2 regions of the Kribbella sp. NPDC049174 genome follow, and region 2 is predicted to be linked to the other one. Evidence: riboswitches for the same ligand, from Rfam matches in the RefSeq annotation. Region 2 holds a riboswitch; the other holds the start of a gene.
The links. A riboswitch is a leader RNA that binds a small molecule or an ion and turns the genes downstream of it on or off. The one in region 2 is predicted to bind thiamine pyrophosphate.
Positions count from the first base shown of each region.

Region 1 (4,436 bases), on a different contig from region 2:
CAGGTGCCGGCCAGGATCCACGATGTGACCACGTCCGGGCTTCGGCGATCGACCAACCGACCGGTCACCGGAACCAGGGCCATCGTGGCGATCGCCACCAGACTCACCCACCCAAGCGCACCGGCGCCGAGACCGAACTCGTCCCGCAGGACCAGGACCAACGTCGCCCAGGTCCCGGTGAACCCCGCGAACGAGCAGGCCTGGTAGAACGCCGATCGGCGCAGCCCGGGACGCAGCCGCAACTGATCGAGCGGTCGCCGTAAGTACCCCGGAAAGTCCACCGGCTCGACGCTCTCCGGCACCGGCAGCCGCGTCCACGCGACCACCGCGCACACCACTGCGAGGGCGGCCGCACCGAAGTACGCGTACCGCCAGGAGTACTCCTCGCCGAGATAGCCGGCCACCGCGCGCGAGGCGATCATCCCGGGGATGCCGACGCTGAGCAGGACGCTGTTCACGCTGCCCAGCCGTCGGGATCCGGTCATGCCCGCGACGTACGGTCCGATCACCGGGGAGGCCACGGTCGCGCAGCCCATCAGGAACGAGGCCAGCACGAGGACCGGCAACGACGGTGCGACGGCCGCGGTGAAGGCGAAGACCGAGACGCTGCCGAAGAGGATGGTGAGCAGGCGGCGCTGCGCCCCGGTATCACCGAGCGGTACGACGGCCAGGATGCCGGCGGCGTACCCAGCTTGCGGCGCGGTCACAACCAGGGCCGCATCCGCGGGCGGCACCTGCAGCGACGCGGCCACGTACGGCAGCAGCGCCTGCGGGAAGTAGACCATGCCGACACCGACGGCGGAGCACACTGCCAGTACGCCGAGCAGCGCTGTCTGTGGTCGTGCGTCGGGGGGAGCCTCGGTGAGCATGGGCTCGACTGTCCCCCGGCGTTCTGTCCGGCCGGGAACGATTTAGGATCCGGCTACATCGACGGAGGTGACGGCTGTGCTCACCTATGAGCTGACTTCGCGAGATCTCGAGGACGTCCGGTTCGCGATCTCGCCGGCCGCCGAGACCGTGCTGTCGCTGCGGGCGCTGCAGGACCCCGGCCGCTTCCCCTTCCAGCTGCCGTGGGTCCGCGCGGTTCAGCCGCTGCTCCCGGCGCTGGACTGGAGCGTGCTGCGCCTGCTGGTCAACGACACGATGGGCAGCCCGGACTTCCTCACGCCGCGTCCCACCTCGCCGCTGACCCAGATCCAGGACGAGCTCGATATCATCGCGGCGGTGGACCGGGCCACCTTCGACCGGCAGCTTGTCGCGGTGAACCGGGAACTGCCCGGCGAGCTGGCCGGTTCCGACGGCGTCTCCAGAGTGGTCGAGGCCCTGCGCGAGTACTGGCAGACGGTGATGGCGCCGTACTGGCCGCGGATGCGTACGGTCCTGTCCGCCGACATCAGCTTCCGCGGCCATGTGATCACCCAGCACGGCACCGGCGTGATGCTCAACGAGCTCGGGCCCGCGATCAGTTACGCCGACGGGCTGCTACGCATCGATCGGGTCGCCAATCCGAGCCGAACCGAGCGGATCGACGGCCGCGGACTGGTCCTGCAGCCGACCCTCTTCGGGCCGCACGCGGTCATTCCGTTCGACATCGGCGCGGAGCCGTTGCTCGGCTATCCACCGCGTGGTCAGGGACACCTCTGGACCGTCGCCGAACCACCGTCGCGGCGGGATCTCGGCCGGCTCGTCGGTACGGCGCGTGCCCGCATCCTGGCGCTGCTCACCCATCCCCGGACGACGAGCGACATCGCCGCGGAGCTGAAGGTCACCCCGTCCGCCGTGAGCCAGCACCTCCAACTGCTCCGGCGTACCGGACTGGTCGAGCCGCAACGCACCGGAAAGCAGGTGCTGTACCGGCCGACGGAACTCGCCGCGCTGCTCACCGGCACCGATCTGTTAGGGTCGAAAGTGCCGCGGGAGCTCACACCGGAGTGGGCTGAGAGGGCGACTGACGAGGGCGTCGCCGACCGCTGAACCTGAATCGGGTAATTCCGGCGTAGGGAGGAAGCGATGAACTACGACGTATGGGTCAACGGCACGGCCACGACCGTTCCACCGGATCGATCTGTGGCCGATCTGGTCCGGGAGTACTCCGACCGGCAGACCGGGATCGCGGTCGCGGTCAACCAGACCGTGCTCACCCGGGACGAGTGGGCCGCCACCATACTCACCGACGGCGATCGGGTCGAGATCGTCAGCGCGGTCCAGGGAGGCTGACATGGACGATCCACTGGAGCTCGGCGGCCGGACCTACACCTCCCGGCTGATCATGGGCACGGGTGGTGCCGCGAACCTCGAGGTGATGGAGGAGGCATTGATTGCCTCTGGCACCCAACTCACCACGGTCGCGATGCGCCGGCTCGGCACCGGCCACGAGGGCTCGATCCTCGACGTACTGAAGAAGCACGGCATCGAAGTACTGCCCAACACCGCCGGTTGCCACACGGCGGCGGAGGCTGTGCTCACCGCGAAGCTCGCCCGCGAGGCGCTGGAGACGGACCTGATCAAGGTCGAGGTTGTGGCCGACGATCACCTGCTGATGCCGGATCCGGTCGAGTTGCTGGATGCCGTGGACGCGTTGATCGCGGACGGATTCACCGTGCTGCCCTACACCAACGACGATCCGATCCTGGCGCGTCGACTCGAGCAGGCCGGATGCGCCGCGGTGATGCCGTTGGCCGCGCCGATCGGGTCCGCCCTCGGCATCCGCAATCCACACAACCTCGCGCTCATCGCCGAGGCCGCGAACGTCCCGGTGATCGTCGACGCCGGCATCGGTACGGCGAGTGACGCCGCGCTGGCCATGGAGCTCGGCTGCGACGCCGTCATGCTCGCCACCCCGGTCACCCGAGCCGAAAAGCCCGCCCTGATGGCCGCCGCGATGCGCGATGCCGTCAACGCCGGCCGTGCCGCCCGCCTGGCCGGCCGGGTCCCCCGCCGCTGGCACTCAGCCCTCGCCTCGTCCCCGGTGACAGGCCTACCGACCTTCTGAGAGGACCCTCCCAGCCAGGTCCGGGGCCTCGGTGAGGTCGATGGAGCGGTCGAGCAGTAAGGCGGTCAGGGACAAGGAGAGGTCCTGGTCGGGCTGTAGCGCCAAGGCGCTTTGCCAGGCCAGGGCTGGGCCGGCGCCTACGTAGTCGGTGGAGCGGAGGAACCACGGGCGCACACCGTCGGACTGCACGAGTAGCAAGGTGGTGACGGTGTCGCCGCGTTGCTGGACGAAGGCCAGCCAGGGGCTCAGGGAGCCGTAGGCGGCGTCAGTGCCTTCGCCGGCTTCGCTCAGCACCACAGTGGTTTCCGCGGACGGCAGTCGCCAGAAGATGCCGCCGTACCCGGCGCCGGGCCGTCCCGCGGTGGCCGGGCTGTCGATGCGGATCGGGCCGTAGCGGGCGGTGAGGACGCTGTTCCAGTCGAGTCGCCAGCCGCCTTCGGCCAGTGCGCCGCTGAGTCGTCGGCGTTCGACCAGTTGCGGCCGGCCCTGTTCGTCGTACCAGGTGATCTCGTCGGTCAGCGAGTTACCCGGACCGTCGTCGACGGTGACACCGCGGCTGCGCTGCTGGCCGTGGTTCGTCAGCAAGGTCGGACCGCGGCCGGGGAGGAACGTGCGGCCACCCCAGTGTGACGTTCCGTTGACTCCGGCAACGGCCAGTGAGACGCCGTAGTGATGCCGGTGATCGACCGGGCTCACCTCGGTCAACGGGTTGCCGCCGAGGGTTCGAACAGGATGCAGATAAGGCCGCGGTGAATGCACCTGCGGCATCCGACGGCCGAACTCGTAGTGCGCCAGCAGCCCCGACGAGGAACCCAGCACGAAGATGTCCCCCTGCTGCTGCCAGCGGATCGGCCCCAACCGCCCGCGCGGCGCATCCCCTTGCAACCGGGTCGCCTGCGGCACCGGACCGGTACTCGCCCGCAATGCCAGCCGCAGATCCGGTACGCCGTCCACCTCGCCCTCCGACCCCGCGATCTGCGCGTACAAGACCTGCCAGGCCAACTCACCCAACCCCTGCTGCGGAACCCGCACCGTCGTCAGCGACGGAACGGCGAACCGCGACAACCCGATGTCGTCCATCCCGGCCACCGACAGATCAGCCGGTACGGCGACGCCGACCTCGTTGAGCCTCGCCAGCAGACCGAAGGCGACCAGATCGTTGAACGCGACGACGGCCGTGACCTGGGACTCCAGCACCCGCTCGACCGCGGCGTACCCGTCCTCGATCGACGAACCGCACTCCAACCGGACGATCTCCAGCCCGGGGATCTCCCGCTCGGCGATCTCCAGTGAGCGCAGGCGATCCGTATTCGACGCGCTCCCCACCGGCCCGGCCAGGTAGGCGAGCCGCCGATGTCCGAGGCCGACGAGATGGTCGACCACGATCCGCACCGCCCTGCCGAAATCGACCCCGACCGTGGCGACGTCGGACGGCCCCTGGCGA
Region 1 is NZ_JBICSZ010000015.1:97,252-101,687, reverse strand. Features, by position in the region: gene ACGFIF_RS41585 (MFS transporter) at 1-869, opposite strand, end outside; partial or broken gene ACGFIF_RS41580 (DUF5937 family protein) at 1,144-1,779, shown strand; TPP riboswitch at 1,904-2,020, shown strand; gene thiS (sulfur carrier protein ThiS) at 2,011-2,217, shown strand; gene ACGFIF_RS41570 (thiazole synthase) at 2,219-2,992, shown strand; gene ACGFIF_RS41565 (DUF6807 family protein) at 2,978-4,436, opposite strand, start outside.
Region 1: linked by a shared signal. The riboswitch ahead of thiS (sulfur carrier protein ThiS) and the one ahead of ACGFIF_RS40125 (purine-cytosine permease family protein) in region 2 are both predicted to bind thiamine pyrophosphate.

Region 2 (4,436 bases):
AGGAGCTGCCGCCCGCTCTGCAAGCCACCTACGCCGCGACCCTGGGCGCCACCTCGATCCAGTCCCTCCAGACCGGTCACCTGCCGATGTTGGCCGACCCTGACGGTTTGGCCGCCGTACTGCAAAGGTTTCTCACCCCGAAGGGCTAGCTTGCCGCGGGTGCGTGGATCTCCAGGATGAGGCGACGGCGGCCGCCCCACTCGCGCTTGTAGACCTTGTAGTCCTCGATGCCGGCGGCCGCGCAGAGCCGGCCGTAGCTGATCTCGTCGTGGATGAAGTGCACGCTGCTGGTGCCGAACTGCTCAGTCGTGACGATCCGGTGCTCCGGCCCCTGGCGCATGCCGTTGGCGATCTCGGCCGCCGTCGCCGGGCCCCAGACCGGGCCCTCGATGATCGCCACGCCGCCCGGCTTCAGCACCCGGGAGATCTCGCAGATCGTGGAGATCTGCTCGTCCTCGGCGAACAGTTCGTGGAACGCGGTCCACAGGCAGATCACCGCGTCGAACGAGTCCCACTTGTACGGCAGGTCGGTCATCGAGCCGATCGCCCAGTCGATCGACAGCTCCTCCTCGTCCGCCTTCGCCTTACCGGCCTCGATCAGGTTCGGCGAGATGTCCAGCGCGCGCACGACCTTCCCGGCCCGGCGCAGCGGCAGCGCCACCCGGCCGTACCCGCAGCAGAGGTCGAGCACCGACTCACGGCCGCCCAGGAGCTCCTCGACGGCCTTCACGATCGCCGCGTCCCGCTCGGGCGTGGTACGCGCGGCCAGCCCATCGGCCCCGAGTTCCGCGTACTCGGCCCGGCTGCGCAGTGCGGAGTTCAGCATTGCGCAAGTATCCCGGTTACTCCGGGTCAGTTGTCCAGCGGTCGGCGACCGATCCGGCCGAGGATTATCGCGGCCAGCATCGAGACGATGATGGACGTGTACGTCGCGCCGAGCCAGCCGGGGACGGGCTGGTGGCCGAAGATGCGCTGCTGGAGGTCGAGCCAGAACGGGGACCAGCCCGACACCGTGCCCGGGTTGACCAGCTGGTAGGCGACGAAACCGATCAGCCAGGCGACGGCCGGTTGCCAGCGGAAGCGCGCCGTACCGGAGACGTCCCAGTTCATCTTGCTGACCACGAAGAAGTCGGCGATCGCGACCGCGAACAGCGGGACGAAGACCGAGCCGATCAGGTAGAGGAACTGGGTGTAGTTGCCCAGGTCAACCACCAGCGCGAGACCGGTGGCGATCACGCCGATGGCGATCGAGATCCAGCGCCGGTCGACATGACCGATCAGGTTGTGCGCGGCCATCGTGGTCGAGTACACGTTCGCGTACGCCTCGTCGACCTCGTCCACCAGCAGCACGAACAGTGCGATCGCGCCGGCCGGCAACGTGACGAGTGCGGTGATCACGTCCGTGCTGTTGGTCTGCAGCGTCGCGACCGCGAACACACCGAGTGCGTAGTACGCGATCGCCGCGATGCCGTAGCCGAGGGCCGATCCGGCGAAGGCGGCCTTGTTGGTGCGCGAGTGCCGGGTGTAGTCGGCGGCCAGCGGCGCGAACGACACGACGCCCGCGGCGGCCAGGTCGACGGCCGGCCAGAAGCCGAAGACGCTGTCCTGCGGCAGGTCCTGCACCGGCTTGCTGAGCACCTGCACGAACAGATAGACCGACGCGATCAGCACCAGCCAGACCATGAACTTCCGCAGCAGTTTCACACTGCCGAGCGGCCGGACCGCCATCGCCGTCGCGAGCACACCGGCCAGTACGACGAACAGCCAGCGCCACCGCTCACTCGTCACCGCGACCGCGGCCGAGGAGATGACGATGATCTCCATCGTCGCCCAGCCGACGTTCTGCGCGATGTTCAGGACCGTCGGCGCCATCGAGCCGCGCCGGCCGAACAGTCCGCGCAGACACGCCATCGCCGGCGCTCCGGTGTGCGAACCGAACACGGCCGCGCCGCCGAGCACCAGCGCACCGATCCCGCAGCCGACCACGACCGCGAGCAGGCCTTGTGCCAGCGAACCCGTGTACGCCGCGACCAGCGCACCGGTGACCGGGCCGAACAGTGAGATACCGAGGTTCCCCCAGAGGGTGAACTGGTCGAGGAAGCCGAGAGTGCGCGGCGCATCCGTGGTGAGGACGAGCGGCGCCTCGGTGTGGTCGGCAGGACGAACAGCGGTATTGGTCATGGTTGGACCCGCTCCCTACGCCGGCATTACCCGGTCAGGTTCAGGCGGTCGGCGACCCGGCGTCGCCCTCTCAGCCCGCGCGTGGTGCGAGCTCCCGCAGAGGTTTGTTACTGCGTCAACGATAGCGCTTCAGGCCGGACCCGGCGCAGCCACTGCCCGCTGGATGAGCGCGGCGACCTCGGGACCGTTGGTCAGCACCGGCATATGGGAGCCGGTCGCTAGGGTCCGCGCCTCACCGTGAGTGAGCTCGGCCAGCCGGTCCATCCATTCGGCCGGCGACAGGTGGTCGTGCCGGCAACGCACGATCACCACCGGCGCCCGCACCCGGCTGATGATCCCAGCCAGATCGTGGTGTCTGGCCGCTTCCGCCGCCCGGGCGATCGTGGAGAACGTGGTCCGCGCGTATTGCGGGGCGAGGGCCGGGATCAGACGCGGGGACTCCGGGACGGCCGAGCCCACCCAGCGGGCCGCGAGGTCCAGCCAGCTCGACGCGCGGACATCTCCGGTCGGGGCGATGAGGACGAGCGCGTGGACGAGTTCGGGGTAGGCGACCGCGGTCTCCACGACGATCTGGCAGCCGGCCGAGTGCCCGACCAGGACCGACCGCTCCCGGATCTTGTCCGCGACCGCCGTACCCAGAGCTTGTGGACGGAGGTCGTCGCCGGGCTCGGCGGGTTCGCCGTACCCGGGCAACGTGACGATCCGGTACGGCGTGGTGAGGTGTTCGACCGTGGGCGCGTACGAGCGCGGCCCGAGGCCGAGGCCCGGGACCAGGACGATCGGAATGCTCACTCCCAGGGCGCGCGGGCCGGCGCGGCCTGGACGACCGGGTTGCCGACGGGCGGCTTCAGCTCGCGGTACCCGAGGAAGAAGCCGACGGAGAGGATCAGCAGGCCGATCCCGCCCCAGCCGTACGCCGTGGGCAGTCGATCGATCGAGTCGTCGATGGCGCCCATGCCGGTCGACAGGACCATCACCGCCCAGATCACGATCGGCACCAACGCCACCCCGACCAGCAACAGGCCGCCGACCTCGATCGGGTCGAGCTCACGCCCGACCTTGCGACGGGCCAGTACGTCGCGCGCCCACATCGCGATCGCGGCCGCACCGACCAGGAGCAGCAGCAACTGGCCGATCGTGTCGATGACATCCGTGCGGAGCGGGTGGTTCAGCGCCGAACCGGGTGCCTGGGAGATCTCGCGCAGGGCGACCCGCTGGACCGAGAGCACCAGCAGGCCGTAGACGGCGGCGATGATCGCGGCGATCAGTACGACGCGGGCCGCGCGGGGGTCACGCGGTGCGACGGGTTGTTCCCGACCGTACTGCGGGAGCTCGTGTTGCTGCGGGTGAGCGGCGGTGCCGTACGGGGCGCCGGGACGGTAGTTGGGCGGCTGGGTGTACGCGCCGGGTGGTCCTTGAGGTGGTCCGTGCGGCGGGGCTTGAGGTGGCGCGCCGTACTGGCCCGGTGGGGTGCCGTAGGGCTGGGGCTGGGCGTAGCCGCCCGGATGGGGCTGGCCGTGCGGCGTGGAGCCGTAGGAGCTGCCGCCGTACGGAGCAGGCGGGGCGTAGTGCTGCTCCTCGGTCGGCTGCTCCGGTTGCTCGTCGCGGCCGTACGTCGGGAAATCCTGTGACGACATCGCTGCTCCCTCCCCTCGGACTCAGCTTCTCACGAACGAGGGCTTCGCTCAGGTCGCCTTGATCGTCGGCCAGGCGTTCGGGAGGCAGCCGCCGAGGCCCTTGGTCTGCTGCATCATCACCGGCGCGGGGGTCTTCGCCTTGGTGCAGGTGGAGTGGCCGTGGCCGAGTGCGTGCCCGACCTCGTGGTTGACCAGGTAGCTGCGGTAGAGGGCGACGTTCCCCGAGTACGCCGGGACCGCGTACATCCAGCGCTTCGCGTTCAGCACGACGCGGTCCTCGACCCGGCAGGAGACCTCACCGCCGGTGTCGAGCGGCAGGCACAGCTTGTCGGTCAGCGTCGGCGTGGCCAGGATGATGCGCAGGTCGGCGTCGACCTTGTCGGTCCGCTCGAAGTTGACCGGGTGGATCGCCTGCCAGCCGCGCGCGTCGGTCAGTGTCTTGTGAATGGCCGCCGCGACCGCGTCGCCGTTGACCGACAGGCCCTGCTCGATCTCGACCCGGTAGGTCAGCTTGTCGCGGATGCCGGTGGCCTTGTTGAGCCCCGGGACGACGGCGAGCTTGCCGGTGGAGACCGAGTAGTTCGGCTTCGAGCCCTTCGGCGGCCGGGTCAGCGTCGG
Region 2 is NZ_JBICSZ010000013.1:41,808-46,243, forward strand. Features, by position in the region: gene ACGFIF_RS40115 (alpha/beta fold hydrolase) at 1-149, shown strand, start outside; gene ACGFIF_RS40120 (class I SAM-dependent methyltransferase) at 146-826, opposite strand; gene ACGFIF_RS40125 (purine-cytosine permease family protein) at 853-2,181, opposite strand; TPP riboswitch at 2,177-2,289, opposite strand; gene ACGFIF_RS40130 (alpha/beta fold hydrolase) at 2,311-2,973, opposite strand; gene ACGFIF_RS40135 (hypothetical protein) at 2,970-3,818, opposite strand; gene ACGFIF_RS40140 (DUF3152 domain-containing protein) at 3,867-4,436, opposite strand, start outside.